2 regions of the Staphylococcus hsinchuensis genome follow, and region 1 is predicted to be linked to the other one. Evidence: a T-box and tRNA genes for the amino acid it is inferred to sense, from the RefSeq annotation. Region 1 holds a T-box; the other holds one or more tRNA genes.
What was found. A T-box is a leader RNA that pairs with one kind of tRNA and senses whether it is charged. The one in region 1 lies ahead of serS (serine--tRNA ligase), so its partner is inferred to be a tRNA-Ser.
Positions count from the first base shown of each region.

Region 1 (11,969 bases):
ATTTGTTATACTATTTTTTACATATCTGCATGCGCATAATCTATATCTGTAAATTTGTTGTATTGTTTCATAAAATGTAGTTTTACAGTACCCGTTGGGCCGTTACGTTGCTTTGCAATGATAATTTCTATATCGCCATTTTCATCATTCGTTTGGGGTTCGAAGTTTGTGTCGTCATCGTCTTCATCTTCTTCACCGCGGTTATAATAATCATCACGGTATAAGAAAGCAACGATATCCGCATCTTGCTCTATCGAACCTGATTCACGAATATCACTCATCATCGGACGTTTGTCTTGACGTTGTTCTACGCCACGGGATAACTGACTTAATGCGATAACAGGACATTCAATTTCTCGGGCGATCGCTTTTAAAGTACGTGATATTTCAGAAACTTCTTGTTGACGGTTATCTGAAAAGCGTGAGCCACTGCCTGCAATTAACTGTAAATAGTCAATCACAATCATGTCTAATCCGTGTTCTTGCTTTAAACGTCGACATTTGGAACGGATATCTGTAATACGAATACCAGGTGTATCATCAATAAAGATCTTTGTACGTGATAATTTACCGACTGCGATAGTAAATCGATTCCAGTCTTCTTCTGTCATCATACCAGTTCTTAATCTATTAGAGTCCACGTTTCCTGAACTACAAATCATACGCGTAGCTAACTGATCTGCACCCATCTCAAGTGAAAATATACCAACTGTAAATTGGTCTTCGTGTGTAGCAACTTTTTGTGCAATATTAAGAGCGAAGGCAGTCTTACCTACTGATGGTCGTGCCGCTAAAATGATTAAATCATTACGGTTAAAGCCTGCAGTCATCTGATCTAAATCACGATAGCCAGTCGGAATCCCTGGGGTCTGACCACTATTTTGATCTAATAATTCTGCATTCTCATATACGTCTCCGAGCACATCTCGAATGTCTTTAAATCCATCACTTTCACGACTAGATGAGAGTTCTAATATACGTCGTTCGGCATCGTTAAGTATTGTATCGAGATCGAGTTCATCGTTATAACCATCATTCGCAATACTGTCGGCCGCTTGAATCACTTTACGTTTAATTGCGTGTTTAACTACGATATCTGTATAAAACTGTACATTTCGAGTTGTTGGTACGTTGTTCGCTAATTCTGCAAGATACTGAGGTCCACCCGCTTCATTCAATCTACCTTCTTGTGACAATTGATCCATGATTGTGACGACGTCAATATCTTTATTATCTTCGTTCAAGTTCATCATCGATCTAAAGATGTGTTGATGCGCACCTCTATAAAATGACTCAGGAAGCAATACTTCCTGAGTCGAGTTAATCAATTCTGGATCTAAAATAATGGCACCTAAGACAGATTGTTCTGCCTCGTTATTATGAGGCATTTGGTTTTGTTCATACATTCCATCCATAATGATTACACCTCTTATTTCATCCTTATTACTGTTCTACTGTATGCACGCGAATTGTACCTTCAACTTCTTTGTCTAATTTTACAGGTACATTAGTGTAACCTAATGCATGAATTCCATTTGGTAAATCCATTTTACGTTTATCGATTTTAATGTCATGTTGCTCTTGTAACGCTTGGGCGATTTGTTTAGTACTTACTGAACCAAATAATTTACCGCCTTCACCTGTTTTTGCAGAAACTTCAACTTCAAGTTCGCTTAATTGTTCTTTTAATTTTTTAGCATCTTCAATTTCTTGTTGTCTTTCCGCTTCAGCTGCTTTATTTTGTTGTTCTAATTGTTTTAAGTTACCTGGTGTCGCTTCGATTGCGTAGTTTTTCTTAAGTAAGAAATTGTTAGCATAACCTACAGGCACGTCTTTAACTTCGCCTTTTTTACCTTTTCCCTTAACGTCTTGTGTGAATATTACTTTCATTTAGTTTCACTCCTACTCATTTGTTCTGTAATTGCTTGTTGTAATTGTGAGATTGCTTCTTCAACCGAAACGTCTTTAAGTTGCGTCGCTGCATTGGTTAAGTGACCACCACCGCCTAGTGCTTCCATCGTTAACTGCACGTTGACTGCACCTAGTGAGCGGGCAGACATACCAACGACATTATCTTCTCTTCTAGCGACTACATACGATGCCTCTACACCGTCTAAACTTAACAATTCATCCGCTGCTTGTGCAACTGTGACAGGATGATAAATCTTTTCTTCTGAACCGTGTGCAATTGCCACGCCATGTTCTTGTAGTTCGACAGTTTGAATGAGTTCCGTACGATTGATATACGTATCGATATCATCTTTTAAGAAATGTTGCGTTAATATCGTATCAGCACCGTGGGCACGTAAATAACTTGCCGCATCAAACGTTCTTGAACCTGTTCGTAATGTGAAGTTACGTGTATCGACAATAATACCTGCAAACATCACTGTTGATTCAAGTCTTGTTAGACGTTGTTCTGTCGGTTGATATTCTAATAATTCAGTAACTAACTCAGCTGTAGAGCTGGCATAAGGTTCCATATAAATTAATAATGGACTAGAAATAAAGCTTTCTCCACGTCTATGGTGGTCGATGACAACTTTACGGTTTGCTTTATTTAAAATATTTTCATCGATAACCATTTCAGGTTTGTGTGTATCTACTACGACTAACGTTGTCTTGGAAGTCATGATGTCCCACGCTTCATCTGATGTAATAAAACGTTCTTTCAATTCTGGTTTCTCATTTACAGAATCCATAACGCGTCGTAACGTCGGATCAATATCAGAATCATTTAATACGATGTATGCATCTAAGTTATTCATCATGGCAAATCGTGAAACACCGATAGCCGCACCGATAGCATCTAAATCTGGACGTGTATGTCCCATGATGATGACTTTGTCACCTTCCATTAAGATGTCTTTCAGTGCATGTGAAATAACACGTGCTCTTACGCGTGTACGTTTTTCCATAGGGTCAGTCTTACCGCCGTAGAAACGTACGTTACCATTCATATGTTTAATCGCTACTTGGTCACCACCACGTCCAAGTGCTAAATCTAGACCTGATTGTGATAACTCACCTAAATCGATTAAGTTCTCTGATCCTTCACCAATTCCGATACTCAATGTTAATTGGGCACGATAACCGACACTTTTCTCTCTTAATTGGTCTAAGATTCCAAAGTTATTATCTTCTATTTCGTTTAAAATGCGTTGATTTAAATAAGCTACAAATTGGTCTGAACTATAACGTTTAAAGTAAACATCATGTTCCGTCGCCCATTTGTTAATGACACGCGTTACCATAGAGTTGATTTCCGAACGTTGTGTGTCATTCATATTTTGCGTTATTTCATCATAGTTATCTAAAAATAACGTTGCGATAATTGGTTTAGAATCCTCATACAATTTGTTTGTTTGAACTTCTTCAGAAATATCGAAGAAATATAATACTTTTTCATTTTCTGCGTACTGTACGCGATAGTGATGTTCATTGTCTTCGATTTCAATTTCTTGTGTTTTCTCTAATTGTTTCAAAATGTTTGGATAAACTTCATTGACCGGGTCAGAAATTACGTTGCGGTTGACCCTTTCCGACATGAATTTGTTCATCCATTCAATATTTTCATTGTCATCTAGAATGATCATTCCAATAGGTAAATTTTTAATTGCGAGATTGTTACCTACTGAAACACGTCCACTTAAATCGTCAACATAGTTGTCTAATCTTTGAAAAGCCTGTCTTACCAAAAATAAAGTCCCAATTATTATAAGTATTAAAGCAATTGATGCGATACCAGCAACGAGCTGATTAAATATAAACCAGATCACAACTAACGCAATTGCTGTTAATACCATAATAATAAATGGTAAAACCAATGCCTTTTTAGTGGATTGACGGTTCATTTTTCCACCTCTAATCATTTTTTAATGATACCTTTTAAATTGATGTATAAATCAATCACACCCAGTAAAGTTACAATATGTGTAAATGGATTAATAAACGTACCGAAAACGATAAACATAATTGTAATTACGAGCGGTAAAGATTTCGCTTTTCCGAAATAATGTATAACACTTAAACCCTGAATATACATACATAATGATAACACAATTTCCATATTTAATACGACACTTTGGAAAGTACCCTGTTGGCTAGCAAACATAACACAAAGCAACACAATTAAATATATGTAAAGTAACGTTTTGCTCATCTGCCATGCATATAATGGCTTGAAAATAGGTGTTGCGATTTTAAATTTACGTAGTAATGGGAACGTAATTAATAAATTAACCAACACGAAAATAAATATTGCGATAATGATATAACTTGGTATTTGAACCGTCATTTGACGAAAGCTTTCGTCAAACATTCCTTTAAAATCACCTGAAACCGAGCTCTCTGCCATCATTTGTTTGATTTGGTGCTTAATTGGTTTCATCAGGCTCATTAGTTTAGGTAATTGGGAAAGTGATTGTAACACCATAATCGTAATTAAGACGATCATACTTATGTAAGTTGTTGTTATATAAAGAATTCTTTCTTTTGTTGTACGTTCTTTTAGCAATTGCCCTATAACAAAGCTCATAATTAAGATAATTATCATGAAACTCAATACAAAGATATTACCAAACAACGTAGATAATACGACTGTAGCCACGGCAGCTATACCATATGATTCTACAGATTTATGCCAGAGAATAATTCCTGGTATCGTTGCAAAAAGGGTTAATATGAGACCCAAAGGTGGCAATATATGTAGAATTGTAGCGACTATTAACAGCGCCAATATACTCAGTATAGTTGCCTTTGGATAAATTTTAGAAAACAAGTTCGCCACTCCTATACTATTTTTAACTATACGTACCATTCTAACCTCTTTAAAACTTTTACACAATTTAACTGGCTATATTTTTAATAGATAGCGTGTTTGAGAAAATGTTTCTATTATTTATTATTAATTCATTTCCTTTATCAACAGTTTTTAAGGTTCAATATTCCATTTTTGTTGCTCATGCGTGATGGATAAATTCAGTATTTTATTTGCGCTTTATTTTTGAAACCTTTAAAAAATGATAGAGATTTGGTGCCCAATCGTTGAAGTTTAATAAAAAACCATCATGTCCTACATTATCTGGTACAAAGCAATGTTTGTGATATTTAAAGCGTTCTCCCATTGCTTGTACTAAATCATTTGGGTAGAGTAAATCATCAATAAATCCGAGTGTCATCACCTTGGTATTTAAATTCGCGAATACTTCGTTTACGTCATTTCTACCACGGTCAATATCATGACTATCTAAGACGTCCAGCAGTGTTAAATAGCACTGGGCATCAAAGTTATTTTTAAACTTATTACCTTGATGTTGCTGATATGAAACTACTTCTGAAGGTGTGAAACGTTGGTCATAGCTTTTAGAGGAACGGTAAGTTAAGAAGCCTAGTTGTCTTGCTATACTTAATCCCTCTTCATTATCTAGGTGTATCGCTTGTCTAGCAATCTCATTAAAGGCTCTACTGTAGGAGGAAGTCTTATCGGTTGCAGCAAGTATTACTGCTTTATCTATCTCAAAACGACGATTATATAGTAGTTCAAGTGTTTGCATACCGCCAAGTGAACCTCCAATCACGATATTAATTCGACTGTAACCTAACGCCTCAAGACCTTTTTCAATTGCTCGTACAAGGTCTCTCAAAGTTAGTTTCTGAGGAAAATTAGGGTCATTTAATGCAGAACTAGAACCATAAGGACTTCCAATGACGTTAAATGTCAGAAACTGGTAGTCGTGTACAGGCATATAACCTCCATCAATAATCTCTCTCCACCAACCTGGCTCCGCATCCGTGCCATAAGTTAAATGATCACCCGTTAAAGCATGACATACTAACACTAACGGTTGCCCTGCATATCCCACATGTTCATAACGTAATTTTAAGTTGTTTATCGTTTCACCTGATTCAGTAGTAAATGAACCTAACTCTAAAGTATCTACTGTATAATTCGTCATTGTTAGCCTCCTCAGTTTTATTTTCTACAAATTAAAATCGTAATATTCTGAATAATAAATGTGTATTACCTTACATGAATATTCTTATCAATGCTGTCATTAACATGCCAAATATTATTGTAACCGTTAAACTACGTGTCCAAAATGCAACGACTATCGTTGGAAAGACTGTAATTACAAACGGTAAATTTAAACTATAACCAAATCCACTTTCATGTTGTTTTATCACGCCATCAATAACTAATGCTGTAAATAAAGTAATTGGTATAAATGAAAGCCATTTTTCTATGCGTTCTGACAAACCAACTTTGGATATAAGAACGAATGGTATAACGCGTGTTAACCAAGTAACAAGACCACATAAAACTATAATAATGAGTATGTGCGTTGTTGAGGTCATCGATCCAACACCACCCCTAAAAGTGCTGCCAACGTAGACGCAATAAGAATTGCAATATATGTAGGAACAAACATACTAAATCCAAACATCATTACAATTGTACAGAGGATAAGTTTTACATAAATTGAAATACGTTTACGTGAAATGGTCTCAAATTGAGATACAGCTAAAAAAATAAACATCGCAATAATTGCGAAATCTAATCCAAAACTCTCAGGATTTTTAATTTGTTTACCAAACAAAGCACCTGCTATCGAAGCTATTGTCCAAAATGTATAAGCTGTAATATTTAAACCATGTAGCCACCGATCGTTTATCTTTTCCCCTTTCACATGAGGTGTTATGGCTACACCAAATGTTTCATCAGTAACTAATGAAGCCAGACCGATACGATTTAAAATGCCATAATTTTTAAAATTCGGTGCTAATGTCAGACTTAAAAGGAACATCCTGGAATTGATAATAAATGTGGTTAAAACAATCGCATATAATGGCGTTCCCGCAATGACTAACGAACATATGACAAATTGCGCGGATCCTGCATAAACTAATAATGAGAGTAAGATGATTTCTATTAAATGGAAACCGGAAGAAGTTGCGACGATTCCAAATGACAAACCAATTCCTACATAGCCTAATAAAGTCGGTATACATTCCCTAACGCCTTGCCTAAATGAAAGATGTTCTGCCAACTTTCCACCGCCTTCCCTTTTAAAAAATAAGTATTGCTATTCTAATACAAAATTCAGAAAACTCCCACCTATTTTAGAATACCGTTTGTGTGACCGAAGACAAACGTTCGTCTATAAAAGTTGAAATAACAACTCTTTAAAGAATTTGTAATTTTTAAAATATTTTTAGACGTCCTTCTATATTTTTGACTTTTTACACCTCCCCTACCCTCCCCTACTACTAAATAATTCATGTGAAAAGCTTATAAGGAGAGGGTTTTTAGTTTCATTAATCAAAATAAAAAGGCAGAAGCTTTTATGCGCTTCTACCTTAAATGAATAGCGATTTCGTTATTAACTAATACTATTTATTTTAAAAATAATCTCTTCTAATTTATTTATTTAAAAGGACGAATTTCTGTTTTTCCACCCATGAATGGTACAAGTGCTTCTGGAATTGTTACTGATCCGTCTTCATTTTGATAATTTTCAACGATAGCCGCAAATGTACGACCTACTGCAAGTCCACTACCGTTTAGTGTATGCACTAATTCTGGTTTTGCTTTTGTATCTCGTTTGAAACGGATATTTGAACGACGTGCTTGGAAATCAGTAATATTTGAACAAGAACTAATTTCTTTATATTCATTATAACTTGGTAACCAAACTTCTAAATCATATGTTTTGCTTGAACCGAATCCGATGTCGCCTGTACATAAGATCACACGACGGTATGGTAATCCAAGTTCTTCTAATATCGCTTCAGCATTTGTTGTCATTTCTTCTAATGCATCCCAAGAATCTTCTGGTTTTTCGAATCGAACCATTTCAACTTTATCAAATTGGTGGAGACGGATAAGACCTCTTGTATCTCTTCCTGCTGAACCCGCTTCACTACGATAACATGCAGATTGTGCTGTGAATTTCTCAGGTAAGACATCCGGCTCAATAATTTCGTTACGATAATAGTTTGTTAAAGGAACTTCTGCTGTAGGAATTGTATAAAGACCTTCTTTTTCAACTTTGAATAAATCCTCTTCAAATTTAGGTAACTGACCTGTACCGTACATAGAATCTGCATTCACTAATTGAGGTACCATCATTTCAGTATAACCATGTTGCGTTGTATGTTTTGTTACCATGTAGTTCATTAACGCACGTTCAAGTTGTGCACCATCACCAGTTAAATAGACAAATCTTGCTCCAGATACTTTAGCAGCTCTTTCGAAATTTACCATTTTCAATTCTTCCACTAAATCCCAGTGGGGTTTAGCTTCGAAATCAAATTCACGTGGTGTGCCCCAACGTTTAAGTTCTACATTGTCTTCATCTGATGCACCTTCAGGAACATCATCATGAATTAAGTTAGGAATACGAGATAACTGATCGTTTAGTTCTGCATCTACTTTATTTAATTGTTCATCTAAAGCTTTGATGTCATCGCCTAAGTTACGCATTGCAGCAATCGCATCATCAGCATTTTCTTTGTTACGTTTTTTCTGAGCGATTTCACCACTCACTTTATTACGTTCAGCTTTCATTTCTTCAGCTTTACTTATCAATTCACGGCGTTGGTCGTCTAACTTTAATACGTCATCAACAACACTGTCATCCATGCCTCGCTTAGTAACTTTCTCTTTAACTAAATCTGGTGTCTTACGGAATAACTTAATATCCAACATAAAAATTTCATCCTTTCGAAGATAAATTTGAGGACTCCGCGTATAAAAAAGACCACATCCCTTACCCAAGGGACGTGGTCTACGCGTTGCCACCCTATTTAACAGCCTAATTTAGACTGCGCTCACACTAAAATAACGGTTAAAACCGATTGTTCTTTCATATAGTAGGTAGATTCGCATTAATATTGATTACTTGTTCACACTTACCACAAGCTCTCTGAAATCAAATAATTAATGTTACTTGGCCTACGAACAATACTATTATTAACTTAAATTAAATATAGCAAATCAATTTTGTGATTTCAAGCATGACACGCATTATACTGTTTCTTTGTAAGCTGCTTCTCGCAGATATTGTGATACTGCTTCAATATCTTTATGGAATTGACGATCTTCTGTTATGGAAGGAACAATTTTTCGTAATTGGTTATATTTTTCATATGTTTTTGGTGATAACTTTTTAACATCTTTATGTTCAACTGCTTGTAACGCGATGATTGTTTCAATTGCTAAAACGCGACGAGCGTTTTCAACTATTTGATAACCATGTCGTGAAGCAATTGTTCCCATAGAAACATGATCTTCTTGATTGGCTGAAGACGGAATAGAGTCTACACTTGCTGGATGAGCAAGTGTTTTATTTTCTGAAACGAGACTTGCTGCAGCGTATTGCATAATCATGGCACCACTTTGTAAACCTGGTTGTGGACTTAAGAATGCTGGTAATCCTTGGTTTAATTGAGGGTTTACTAGACGTTCTAGACGTCGTTCTGAAACATTGGCCAACTCACTTGTTCCTATTTTCAAGAAATCTAAAGCAAATGCGACAGGTTGACCATGGAAATTACCGCCTGAGATCACTAATGTTTCATTGTCATTATCAAAGATAAGCGGATTATCGTTCGCAGCGTTCATTTCATATTCTAGTTTTTCTTTTACATAATTGAAGACTTGGAAACTCGCTCCATGAATTTGAGGGATACAACGTAATGTATACGCATCTTGTACTCTTATATCACCTTGTTTTGTCGTAAGTTCTGAACCTTCTAACCAGTCTCTCATACGTGCTGCCACTTCAATTTGTTCTGGATGGTTTCTTACTTTATGAACGTTTTCATTATAAGCATCTGTAATACCATTTAAAGCTTGATGTGTTAATGAAGCAATCCACTCTGCTTGTAACCCTAAACTTTCCGCTTCAATATGACTAATAATACCTTGTGCTGTCATTGGCTGCGTACCATTAATCATCGCTAAACCTTCTTTAGCTTTTAGCACATGTGGTTCTCGATTTAAACGTTTTAAGACATCCCGACTGTCTAATCTTTGATCTTCATAATAAACTTCACCTTCACCAATTAACGCTAATGTTAAATGGGATAATGGTGCTAAATCACCAGAAGCTCCTAGTGAACCTTGTTCAGGGATAACTGGGATAATACGATGATTAATAAAATATTGTAATTGATCAATCAAAGCTTCTGAGGCACCAGAATGCCCTTTGATTAATGTATTAAGTCGTAATACCATCATGACCAATGCTACGTTTTTAGGGAAAGGTTTGCCCATACCACATGAATGTGAACGAATTAAATTCGTTTGTAACTGATTATATTCACCTTCATCAATGCGTACATCGCTAAACAATCCAAATCCAGTCGTAATACCATAAATAACTTGTTTTTTTTCTATAATGTCTTCAACGATTTGTCTGCTTTTTCTAACTCGTTCTAGTGTGAGATCTCCAATGCTAACGGTATCTGAATGTTCTAAAAAATGCTTAATTTCATTAATTGTTAATGATTCACCATCTAAATGTAATACCATTCTTCCATCTCCTTTGTTTTAAATAAATCCTTTGTTTAATAAAAAGTATACGCTTACACTTTTATGGAAACAACACTTTGAACAATATCCGTAACGTATTATTAAGTTACCGATTTAATAGGGTAAAGTTTAACTTAACAAAGGTTAATGTAACTTTATAAATTCTTTACGAATCAAAGTATTGACTTACGGCCAAACCAAGTATAATATACACTATTGTATTTAGAAATTGTTGTTTTGACCGTATTGTTATCAATGGAGATGAGCACATTGTTTTCACACACTTTATTACCTTTTCCTATAAGGATTTAAGTTTGGTTGTGGAATTATATGCAATGCTCATGCTTCATTTATTTTTTCAACACGTACGACACGACTATAAAAATGAGTATTTATTTAAGGGAGGTTTCAATTGTGGAAGTTTTATCATCAGTTAACATACCGAAACGTAATGAAGAAACTCACAAAGGTGATTACGGAAAGATTCTTTTAATCGGTGGAAATGTAAATTTAGGTGGGGCAATTATGCTAGCAGCACGTGCATGTGTATTTAGTGGAAGTGGGTTAATTACTGTAGCTACACATCCTACTAACCATGCAGCGCTTCATTCACGTTGTCCTGAGGCAATGGTTATAGATATCAATGATACTAAGATGTTAACGAAGATGATTGAGCATACAGATTGTATCTTAATCGGTCCTGGATTAGGTTGTGACTTTAAAGGGAACAACGCAATTACTTTCTTATTGCAAAATATCCAACCACATCAAACTTTAATCGTGGATGGGGATGCAATTACTATATTTAGTAAATTGAAACCGGATATCCCTTCATGTAACGTGATTTTTACACCGCATCCAAAAGAGTGGGAGCGTTTAAGTAATATTCCTGTAGATGAGCAAACATATGAACGCAATCGTGAAGCGGTTGATCAATTAGGTTCTACAGTCATTCTTAAAAAGCACGGCACAGAAATTTACTTTAAAAATAGTGATTACAAATTACCTATAGGTACACCTGCAATGGCTACAGGTGGTATGGGTGATACTTTAGCTGGTATGATCACAAGCTTTATTGGACAGTTTGATAATTTTGAAGAAGCGGTAACAAGTGCGACTTATACACATAGTTATATTGGCGAAGAATTATCTTCTTCAATGTATGTCGTTCCACCTTCAAGATTAATTAATGAAATTCCATATGTGATGAAATCATTAGAAAGTTAAATTCACAGTCCAAAATAGACGGTAGGCATACTAAATTTTAATGTAATCTATACAAATTCGATAAATTATATGAAAAAGCACGACCTTTCTAATAAAGAAAGGTCGTGCTTTTCTATTTGTTATTCATCACTTTCATCGTTATCTTCGTTTTCAATATCTTCATTTACACGATCCATGAAGTCTTGTCTAAGTTCTTGGCGTTCTG
Region 1 covers NZ_CP128355.1:631,343-643,311, forward strand. Annotated here, with positions in the region: gene dnaB (replicative DNA helicase) at 18-1,415, opposite strand; gene rplI (50S ribosomal protein L9) at 1,444-1,890, opposite strand; gene QQM35_RS03180 (DHH family phosphoesterase) at 1,887-3,854, opposite strand; gene QQM35_RS03185 (DUF2232 domain-containing protein) at 3,869-4,795, opposite strand; gene metX (homoserine O-acetyltransferase MetX) at 4,989-5,957, opposite strand; gene QQM35_RS03195 (AzlD domain-containing protein) at 6,028-6,357, opposite strand; gene QQM35_RS03200 (AzlC family ABC transporter permease) at 6,354-7,049, opposite strand; gene serS (serine--tRNA ligase) at 7,427-8,710, opposite strand; T-box leader at 8,776-8,973, opposite strand; gene hutH (histidine ammonia-lyase) at 9,029-10,537, opposite strand; gene QQM35_RS03215 (NAD(P)H-hydrate dehydratase) at 10,952-11,764, shown strand; gene gyrA (DNA gyrase subunit A) at 11,884-11,969, opposite strand, start outside.

Region 2 (11,969 bases), 660 kb from region 1:
TGGTTATCAGCGAATATTGAATACCAACAAACGCGTGAACCATATTTCTCTACACCATACATAGTTACAGAAAAAGAGGGCGTCAAAATTGCAGTTGTTGGTCTAACTTCTGATGGCTTGATGGAACGTGAACATTTTGAAATGGAAGAAGACGTCATCATTGAAAAAACATTACTCTCTTCAAAACGTTGGATTAGATATATCCATGAAACTGAAGCACCTGACTTTCTCATTGTCATTTATCATGGTGGCTTAAATCAATTGAATAAATCAACTGATGAAAGAGAACAAAATGTAAATGAAGCGGAAAAAATTATGCAGTCCTTAGGTGTTATCGATTTGCTCATAACTGGGCACCAACATCAAACATTTATGGGAAGAGATGATCAAACGTTATATGTGCAAGCAGGACAAAATGCTGAACAACTTATTCACGTAAAAATAAATTTTAAAAAGCGTACAAATTCTTATGAATTGGAACACGTTGATTCAGACATTATTGATTTAAATAATTATGAAGAAGACGCAACGTTGTTAAACTTAACGTATTATGATCGTAAAGCTGTGGAACACTGGGGCGATGAGACGTTAACAGATCACATTCAGTCTACGAAGATAGAAGGTTTAGATGATGTGATAACACAACCGCATCCTTTCACGCAATTATTGCATGATAGTATTCATAGAGCATATAATTATGATATTTCATGTGTACATCTTCCTACCAATGGGGAGAAGGGATTGTCTGAAAGTGTAACTAATAAAGAATTATATGAAGCCTATCCACCCCCAGATGTGCCAATGGATTTAACCATCAAGGGCAAACATATTAAAATGCTATTGGAATATAGCTATGCGCATATTACCTTTCATAATAAAGCATTGAGTTCTACAATTATTGATGAGACGTTATGCACGTTCTGGCAAGGGGTCGATTATACGATTGATATGAATGCCGAACCTTTCGAACGTGTTACGTTAAATAACATCAATTTAGATTATGTTTATCGCGTAACGATGACAGACTACTGTTTCCGTAATTATCGACAATTGTTAGAAGATGCAATCATACACGATAAAGGGGAAACCACAATGGTAGAATTAATTGCTAATAATCTAAAAGATAAAGACTATCGTATAGAGTGCAAACAAACATTTAATGTTTTAACTTAATAGCAAATGCTGACAAATTAATATAATAAAAAAGCTAAGACGTATTTGTCTTAGCTTTTTTGTCATTTCAATAATAAATTAAAACTACTTACAATTTTTTAACAAAAAAGGATAGAACAATGAAGTTCTATCCTTTAAGTATCTATTATTAACGGAAACGGAGGGATTCGAACCCTCGCGCCGCTCTCGCGACCTACACCCTTAGCAGGGGCGCCTCTTCAGCCAACTTGAGTACGTTTCCATATGGCTCCACAGGTAGGACTCGAACCTACGACCGATCGGTTAACAGCCGATAGCTCTACCACTGAGCTACTGTGGATTAATATGTATCTCTTATCAAGCACAAATATAATTATATCAATTGCAGTAATTTTTTCAAGGGTTAATGTTAAAAAATATGTGGAATATTTACACTGTATTAACAAAATACTCCACATATATGATTTTACTATTAAGTAATAGTGCTACAATTACTTTTGTTCAAACAATGAGTATTTTGCTAAAGCTTCGTAGATATTTATCTGAGATTTAGAATAATCAATAGGGGATTCGGGATCAAAAGTTGCAACTTTTGCTGCACGATCCATCATATAATAATAGTAAATGCCATTTAAATATTGATGTTGCATACTGTGAGCTGAAATATTTACTGTGATAGATTGTTTGTCGACGAAAATCACTTTACATTTTTTCTCTTTCATAGGCTTAATATGACTTACGTAATGAATGTTAATCCAAGTGTTTTCTTCTTTTCTGTCAGAGTGTGTAGGGAAAAAATAAGTAGGAAAAAGTGGAGTGAATAAAATAGGGGGCTTACTATTAATGCCTGTAATTCGAATCGTATCTTCTTTCTTAAAGACATAACTGCTACCATAAAATCGGCAAGACCTCTCTATTATTTTATGTGTACGGTCTTTTACGGTGTAATTATCTTCTTGATACCTGTAAATACATGTTCCTGCGTAAGGGCCAATGGTTAAATTACATGGCTGGAGCACCATGTCTCCTTTTTTAATAATGTATTGTTGATTCATTGTTGTTGCCTCCTTTGTATTGTGACGCTAACTAAATAATATACGCAGCTATGATAAAAATCAACTTTTATAATAAAAATATTTTATTGGTTACTAGTATTTGATTTTTGAGTATGCAATTATTGAGATTAATCATTTTTGGTAAAAGTAAGTTCTTCATATCTTTTTTCGAAAAAGTCAGAAAATTCATTGATTTTAAAATTAAAAGCCTGTATACTATTCGTAAATATTAATAGAGAGGTTGTGCTGAGTATGAAACACAATACGAATATTAAATATCATACAGTAGAATCATTTGTTTCGACAATTAATGATTTAGGGATTGAGTTAATTATTGATGAATCATTAAGAAATGTTCGAAAAGATGAACTGGAATCGTTAATCGATCGTGCGCTTGAAAGAAAGAACGAGGAAGACTTTAACCGTTATACAAACGAGTATAAAAAGTTGGAGGCATTTCTCGTTGGATAATTTATATACGAATGATAACATTTAAGGTTAATACAGAAGTTAACTGAGTTAATTGACTGTATAGACCTTTTATTTTTATTAAGCCATTAAACGAATGAGCTCATATCGATCGATTGCACCAAAATAATGATGTAAATCGAAGTGAGAAAGCGCTTCTTCTATATGATTAAATTCATGTAATGAACCAATTAAGGCATTTTCCAATTCTGTCACATCACCTTCACCAAAGAAATCCCCAAATATTTTAGCGTGTTCAATACGTCCTTTTTTTACATCAAATTTTACTTGCACAAATCCTTTATCGAATTTTTCTTCACGTTCGAAGTTGTATTTAGGATTTCTACCGTAATTCCATTCCCAAGTTCGATATTTTTCATTGCTGAGTTGCTCGATATTTTCCCAATCTTCATCTGAAAGTATATATTCTTCAACAGGTTGTTCATTACCGAATATCGTTTTTAAAATGATATCTTTAAATGTATCAATATTAAGTGGTTGTTTTAAAAACTCTTCAATGTTTGCAACGCGACTTCGAACTGATTTAATTCCTTTTGATTTAATTTTTGCTGGGTTCACTTTTAAAGCGTTTTGTACTTCGTTTAAATCACTACTTAACATCAATGTGCCATGGCTAAACATACGTTCTTTTACTTTCACCATTGCATTTCCTGAAATTTTAGCGTTGCCAACTTGAATGTCATTTCTCCCACTCATCTCTGCGTCAACGCCGAGACTATTCAACGCTTGTACAATCGGTTCTGTAAACTTTCGGAAGTTATGGAAACTATTACCATCATCGTCAGTAATAAAGCTAAAGTTCAAGTTTCCCGTGTCGTGATAAACAGCGCCTCCACCTGAAATGCGGCGTATAACATCAATACCGTGTGATTCGACGTAACTTTTATTTACTTCTTCATGTGTATTTTGATTTTTCCCTACAATAATAGAAGGGCGATTAACATAAAATAAAAAATAACTATCATCATTAGGCATGTTTTTTAAAACGTATTCTTCCATCGCTAAATTTAATGATGGGTCAGTGATATCTTTATTACTAATAAATTTCATGAAAACACTCCTTGCCGTCTAAAATACTTTCACTACTAGTTATCCTACATTTTTTATAAAATTACCAATCATATACTTCCATAATATGAAACTTTTAATTACCATTAAAACAATAAGAATTAATAGTTTTTTGTTTATTTGTTGTGAGATTTTTTGTATAATGTTTTCTAGTAAGCAATTCTAGGGAGGATAAAGCATGACTATTGCAGAAGTTGGAAATATTGTAGAATTTTATGACGGTTTAAAAGGTCGTGTAGAAAAAATAAATGATAATTCAGTAATTGTAGACTTAACAATTATGGAGAATTTCAATCAACTAGATTTGCCAGAAAAAACAGTGATCAATCATAAACGATACACAATTGTTGAACAAGAAGGATAAATTTAATGAATAAAATATCAAAAGCATTAATTTGGTTTATAGTAAGTTTTATTGTTTTTCATGTGATTCTCTTTATTATGAGAGGAGAACATCAAGTTTATTGGAATTTATATACAGGAATAATGCTGTTTGCTGGCATTAGCTATGTATTTTATCAGCGAGATTTAGAATCTAAACGCTTATTGAATTCGATCGGTATTGGTTTGTTAGCAGGACTAGTACTGATTATTGTTCAATTGGTTATGTCTGCAATTGCACCAGAGTTAAAGTATGCTGAACTCGTTAAATTATTAACGAAAACAGGCGTTGCTTTCAAATGGCAAATGTTTGTAACTTTATTCTTAGTAGTGCCGTGTCATGAGCTCTATATGAGAACAGTGTTACAAAAGGAACTATTAAAGTTAAAAATACCTGGTTGGATAGCAGTTTTAATTACTGCTATTTGCTCAGCATCTTTATTTTACTACTTAGGTAATTTATGGATTGTATTATTTGTTTTTATTGCACAAGTTATCCTTTCATTTAGTTATTTATATTCACGACGTATTGTTACGACAGTGATTGCACAAATTGTTGCAGTTGTTGTTTTATTAATATTTAACGCTTAATTTTTAATAATTTGCGCGATATATTGTGAATATTTAAGTCCAATTCTATAATAATCAACAGGAAAGAACTCTCTTTCTAAATTACTAAAGCCCTTGGCAATATGACTGCCAAGGGCTTATTTGATTATATTTGGGCGTGAGCGTGCTTTTTTGAAACCATAATATTAACAATGGCCCAAACAATTTGAATGATAAACGGAATGATGAAGAATGCTGCAATGACTGCAATGTTGATTAATTTTAACTCAAAAGTTTGCGTTGCGCCCGTTGCATCTACTTCACGGAACCATAAAAATAGCGAAATTATTGCAAATGTCGCAATTTCTAGTACACAAACAATCCAAAACAATATCCACGAAACTTTCATTAAAATCCCTCCATAATAAAATATTCATCATTAACTAGGAAAACAAATTGATATTAACGAATTTAAAAAGTATTCAATACTATAAGTATATGGGTTTGGTTGTAAAATGTAAACAAAGCCACCAGACAATTAATAGCTTGAATCATCTAAAAACTGATCATCTATAATATCTTTCGTGAGTGTTACTAAGCGAGGTTTCGACATTTGAGCACCTCTGTTGAATTGTACGCCATGCTTTCTTGCAAGTTCGTTCGTATAGTCGTCTAACATGTATAATTTGAAGTTTCTCTTACTATTAACATCATATGGGTTCGGCATTTCATAGTGATTGACAATTGATCGCCATTTTACATGATCAATTTTAATTTTACCTGCTTGCTTAGTGATATCGAATTGTACACTTCCACCAAGGTGATTACTTTCCGTTCCTGTTTGTTGCCCGTTTAAAAAGTTGCCTAAAGAGTAAGCAACTAAAGTTTTATGTTTACCGTTACCTTGAATCCATTTGACTGGTTGAATGACATGTGGATGTGTGCCTATCACAGCATCTACATTTTGTTGAGCTAAAAATTTAGCATAATCTTGTTGTGTTTTATTTGGAAAATGTTTACCTTCATTACCCCAATGTGTAGAAACAATGACCATGTCGCTATGCTTTTTAGCTCGTTTAATATCCCTTTTCATTGTGTGCTTATTTAAATAGTTAACTAAGTACGGCTTTTCTGGTTTCAATCCGTTCGTACCAAAGGTGTAACTTAACATAGATACCTTTATACCCTTGATGTTCAATACGTGTGTTTTGTCACGGTCTTCTTGTGAATTAAACGTACCAGTAAACAAAACTTTATCTTTATATTTCTCCCAAGTTTTTATTCGTGCATTGACGCCAGAGAGTCCCTGATCTAATGCATGGTTATTAGAACCATTAATTAAATTAAATCCTGTATCTACGAGTGATCCAGCAATTGCACTCGGGGTATTAAACTGTTTAAATCCATGGAAGGGTCGATCATCTCCTCCCATTGGTGATTCTTGATTAATATAAGCAATGTCTTTATTTTTTATGTATGATTTGATAGGGTGATACATTTTATCAAAGTTAAAGTTGTTGTTCGTTTTTGCATCATTATAAACGACGGGGTGGATTAGGTTATCACCAACAGCGACAAACTTGATTTTTTCACTATGGGTAAAATAGAAAACGCCATAACCGACAGTTAAAATGATAGCGATTACAAAAAATGATAGTACGATTTTTCTCATAGCAGTCACCTCTAGTATTAAATTTAAAAAAATGTAAATAAGTGTGTGGATTAATACATATAGTTAATTAATGAATATGATTCTAAATTCAGTCGAGCAAAAATGGAATGATTGTTGAATTCTAAAACATAAGAATATCATTATTTATTAGTAAAAATATTCAAAATTGAAAAATAAAATTTAAAATCATTGTATATAACATTTTCTCAAGTATATACATAAAGACATGAAAAATAAAACCCATATATATAAATTTTAACGATGAAATTTATTATGTTGTTGTGAAAAATCATTATTTAACCGAGTACCCGAAACTACATAGACAATATTATATATAGATGGTAATCTATATAGTGATAAAAATTAGGAGGCGTTTAAATGTCTTATCAAGAGATAGCTCTTATTTTAAAGGTTTTAGCAGATGCTAAACGTTTGGAAATAATAGATATTCTTTCATGTGGAGAACTTTGCGCTTGTGATTTACTGGAGCATTTTCAATTTTCACAACCGACTTTGAGTCATCATATGAAATCGTTAGTAGATAGCGGAATAGTCTCTTCCAGAAAGGAAGGGAATAAGCGATTATACAAACTCAATCGCGAGAAGTTAAACGAAGTAAAATATAACTTAGATTTAATCAATACATCTAATCATTTATGTATTTGTAATCAAATAGAGAAAGGTGAATGTCAATCATGATGACAGGCATAGCGATTGCAATATTTGTATTAACAATAACCTTTGTGATTTGGCAACCTAAAGGACTAGATATAGGAATCACAGCAGTAATTGGTGCAATATTAGCAATCATTACTGGTATTGTTAGTTTCAGTGATGTAATAGAAGTTACAGGTATTGTATGGAATGCGACTTTAACATTTGTTGCAGTCATTCTCATATCACTCATATTAGATGAAATAGGATTCTTTGAATGGGCAGCACTACATATGGTAGCAGCATCTAAAGGAAATGGATTGAAGATGTTTATCTATATTATGATATTGGGTGCATTCGTTGCTGCTTTCTTTGCGAACGATGGTGCAGCTTTAATACTAACACCTATCGTATTAGCGATGGTTCGTCATTTAGGTTTTGACCAAAAGACCATATTTCCGTTTGTCATTGCAAGTGGATTTATAGCGGATACGACTTCGTTACCATTAGTAGTCAGTAATTTAGTGAATATAGTTTCTGCCGATTATTTTAACATTGAATTTATTGAATATTTGGCACGCATGATTATACCGAACTTATTTTCATTTATAGCAAGTGTCGTAGTGTTGTGGATATATTTTAGAAAATCAATCCCAGCTAAAGTAAACACAACAAATCTTAAAACTCCACAACAAGCAATCAAAGATCAAAAGCTCTTCAATGTGTCATGGTTAGTTATAGGTGCATTATTTGTTGGCTATATCATGAGCGAATTTATTCATATTCCTGTTTCATTTATAGCGGGTATTATAGCAATAATATTTATCGTTTTGGCTAGGAAATCAAATGCAGTTCATACGAAACAAGTCATCAAAGGTGCTCCATGGAATATCGTGATTTTCTCAATTGGAATGTATCTCGTCGTCTTTGGTTTGAAAAATGTAGGCATTACGACGGTGCTCGGAGATGTACTCACAAATATTTCACATTATGGATTATTTAGTAGTGTCATGGGTATGGGCTTTATTTCAGCATTTTTATCTTCAATAATGAATAATATGCCAACAGTATTGATAGACGCAATTGCGATTGGACACACGCACACTTCAAATATAGTAAAAGAAGGCATGATATATGCTAATGTCATTGGTTCAGATCTCGGTCCAAAGATTACGCCTATAGGTTCTTTAGCAACCTTACTTTGGTTACATGTGTTATCACAAAAAGGTATGAAAATTTCTTGGGGCACATATTTTAAAACCGGGATTGTTATTACTATTCCGGTCCTTTTTATCACTTTATTGGGATTATATTTAACACTTATTATTTTTTAAAAAGGAGCATATCAATTGGATAATAAAATCATTTACTTTATTTGTACCGGAAACTCTTGTCGAAGTCAGATGGCAGAAGGTTGGGGGAAACAACTATTAGGAGATAACTGGGAAGTGTATTCTGCTGGCATTGAAACACATGGAGTTAACCCAAATGCAATACAAGCTATGAAAGAAGTCAACATAGATATATCTGACCACACATCGGATTTAATCGATCAACAAATATTAAACAAAGCAGATTATGTTATTACTTTGTGTAGCGATGCAGATTCGAACTGCCCAATTTTACCATCAAATGTAAATAAAATGCATTGGGGATTCGATGATCCTGCCGGACAACCATGGGCTGAATTTCAACGTGTAAGAGACGAAATCGGAGAGAAAATAAAACAGTTTAAAAAAGAACAAGAAAATTAAAAAGACTAAGGCCAATCAGTGAAGTTATACTGATTGGCCTTCTATAATATAGAGTATTTTTCAAAATTGATATCGACCATAATTATACCCGATTAAACAATTTCATATTTTTATTTATTGGTTGCTCTGCTGATTAAATTTCTAATTGCCTTAACAATATAACCAACTAGAAGCGCTCTGAACACGCGTTGAATAATTTCTTTCATGATTGTACCTCCTTAAAGCGTTGCGTATATAGAATATACTTTTCTAATTATTACCCGAATTTTATCAAATTAAGGGTATTTATTTAAATTATTTGTAGTATATTGCGAAATCTACTTCTCAAGTATGATATAACCTTCGTCATCTGCTTTGTGCAAGAACAATGTGAGGAAACCGCTTATGATTGAAACAACGAGAGGAATACCTGTCCAAAAGAAAATTAAATGTAACATGCCTTGTTTCAGTTGGTTAGAATAAAATTTATGAATGCCCATCCACCCGAGTGTAAAGGCTAATACGACATAAATGACTTTACTTACTTTCATTGTAATGAAAATCCTTTCATGTAACTTGCTAACTTATTTTTATGATAAGTGAAAGGGCGAAATAATACAATTAACTGAATTTATCATTTCAAAAAATGCACCGTGGTTTTAGCATTTTATGAAAAGTTGAATTATAATTAATAATAAATATATAAAAGAGGTGCAAATTATGATAAGAAAAGCAAGACCAGAGGACAGTCATCAACTTGCTGAACTTTGTTATATCATATGGCACGAGTTAGAAGTTGATGTCGTTAAGCACATTGAAAAGTCACGTTTGCTAAAGGCTATAGAAAAAGGTATTGTCGATGTAAAATATCGTGAACACTACAGTCACATTTGGGTGAAGGAAATTGACAATAAAATTGCAGGTTGTCTTATTGCATATTCAGGAGATCAAGAAGAAGCATTAGAACAAGCATGGTTAGATTTAGATTTGGATCAAGATATCCGTCAATTTGGTACGCCCATGCCACAACGTGAGGCTAACAATGATGAATATTATATTGAAACAGTAGTTACGTTTCCTGAGTATAGAGGACAAGGTGTAGCTACTCAATTAATGGATTTTATAATGGATCATAAAAAAGGTGAAAAGTTTAGTTTAAACTGTGATGTAAATAATAAAGGCGCACTTCATATTTATCGTAAATTAGGATTTGAAAGTCAATCCGAGTTTGATTTATATGGTTTGCCACACTATCATATGATTTTCCAAGCATAAATAAAGCCCCTTCAAAGTCAATGAACATGTACTTTGAAGGGGTGATTTTTTTAGAATAAATTAAATATTACCGAGTAAGGCACTAATATAAATACCTAGTGCATATAAAAAACCAAAGAATGTATTGGTTTTACCTGTAGCGGCCATAGCTGGCATCATTAATGAAGGGGTATCATTCTTCTTAAACCGGTTAAATGCTTTAATCGGGAATGGGAATGATAATAATGCGAGTAAGAAAAATATTGAGCCTCCATCTTTAAAGAATGCGATATAAATGACTAATAAATAAGCCACTAGGTACATGAATCCTAAGAATAGAAGACTTAATTTTTTACCTAATAATATTGGCAATGTTTTACGGCCACTCTTCTTATCTTTTACGCGGTCACGTATATTATTCGCCATATTAATCAGGCCAATCGTAATGACGATGGGTAAGCTAATCCATACGGCTAAGCTTTGAATATTACCTGTCTGAATAAAGAATGCGATAAGTATGATGAACATTCCCATAAATATGCCTGAGAATAGTTCTCCTAAAGGTGTCCAAGATATTGGGAAAGGACCTCCTGTATATAAATAGCCGACTGCCATACAAAGTAACCCGATTGGAAGTAACCAAAAAGAACTTTGGCTTGCAATGAAGATACCCAATAGGGCAGCAATCACATAAAAAGCAATTGCAAGGTTCATAACTAGGTTAGGGCTCATCCCATTACGTACAATGGCGCCACCTATGCCTACAGAGGTATGGTCATCTAACCCTTTCTTATAATCGTAATATTCATTGAACATATTTGTAGCTGCTTGTATTAATAAACATGCGAGTAACATCGCTACAAATAAACTTAATTTCAAATGGTCTTCACTACCAAGTAAAAAAATCTTTGCTGTTGCAGTACCTACAAGTACAGGAACAATTGCAGCAGTTAATGTGTGAGGTCTCATGAGTTGCCAATATTTCTTGACTGTAGAGTATTGTTGATATTGAGATGACATATGTTATTTACCTCTTATCCTTTTTTAATAATATAATCATATTTATTTTAAATGAAGTTTAAAACGTGGTCAAATCACTTCAAAATTATATAATGAAATAGGCTATATTTATCACATCAATATCGAAAAATGATACAATAGGATAACGAGCGTAATCAGTTAAATGAAAGAAGTGAAATAGATGACTTTTGATGTCAAGGAAAGTGAAATTGTCGAAGCGGTATATGAAAGTAAACGCAACTGGGTTTCTGTAGAAGCGAAATTAAATTTCGAGTTAGACCCAACGTTACTGTTTCATATTACAGAAGATAATAAGGGCGACCGTTTTTATTTCAAAAAAAATGACAACGAAACTGCATTCTTTGGCTATAATGCAATAAAAAGGTTCAAAAATGATTTTGAGAATAAACAATCTATTTTTCGTGAGTGGGAAAAATATAGAAACGATATTGAGCTCATTCATCCAGAATCAGATAAACATCACCTTAAAATTTGTGGTGGTTTTCAATTTACTGCTCATAAATCAGGTGATGAATGGCGAGAATTTGGAATAAATCATTTTGTGTTACCTGAAGTATTAGTGACGATTGAAGATGGTTGTACATTTATAACTTATACGGTTGAAACGAGCGAATTCGATATTGAATCATTTAAGCATGTCATTAGACAATTATCACAAACAGATATAACGCTTGATCAAGAAATGGGAAATGTTAAGCGGATTGAAGACATCTATAAAGATGAATGGCGTGATTTAGTTAAAGAAACCATAGAAACGTTAGATGATAAGAAGAAAATTGTATTAGCGAGAAGAAGAATTGTTCAGTTTGATAAAGATATAAGTATTCCTACTATTTTAAGACAAGCACTTCAAGCGGAGCATAATAGTTATTTATTTGTTTTAGAATCACAGAATAGTGTCTTTTTCTCACAAACACCAGA
Region 2 covers NZ_CP128355.1:1,291,997-1,303,965, forward strand. Annotated here, with positions in the region: gene QQM35_RS06495 (bifunctional UDP-sugar hydrolase/5'-nucleotidase) at 1-1,173, shown strand, start outside; tRNA gene QQM35_RS06500 (tRNA-Ser) at 1,326-1,414, opposite strand; tRNA gene QQM35_RS06505 (tRNA-Asn) at 1,418-1,492, opposite strand; gene QQM35_RS06510 (competence protein ComK) at 1,644-2,207, opposite strand; gene QQM35_RS06515 (IDEAL domain-containing protein) at 2,460-2,678, shown strand; gene QQM35_RS06520 (lipoate--protein ligase) at 2,757-3,746, opposite strand; gene QQM35_RS06525 (YkvS family protein) at 3,943-4,128, shown strand; gene QQM35_RS06530 (CPBP family glutamic-type intramembrane protease) at 4,134-4,736, shown strand; gene QQM35_RS06535 (DUF3923 family protein) at 4,861-5,103, opposite strand; gene QQM35_RS06540 (CapA family protein) at 5,233-6,366, opposite strand; gene QQM35_RS06545 (ArsR/SmtB family transcription factor) at 6,745-7,065, shown strand; gene arsB (arsenite efflux transporter membrane subunit ArsB) at 7,065-8,354, shown strand; gene arsC (arsenate reductase (thioredoxin)) at 8,370-8,774, shown strand; gene QQM35_RS06560 (SAR1012 family small protein) at 8,885-8,980, opposite strand; gene QQM35_RS06565 (TM2 domain-containing protein) at 9,092-9,304, opposite strand; gene QQM35_RS06570 (GNAT family N-acetyltransferase) at 9,474-10,028, shown strand; gene QQM35_RS06575 (1,4-dihydroxy-2-naphthoate polyprenyltransferase) at 10,089-11,027, opposite strand; gene QQM35_RS06580 (isochorismate synthase) at 11,209-11,969, shown strand, end outside.
Region 2: it has a tRNA-Ser gene. The T-box ahead of serS (serine--tRNA ligase) is inferred to sense a tRNA for this amino acid. The anticodon was not compared.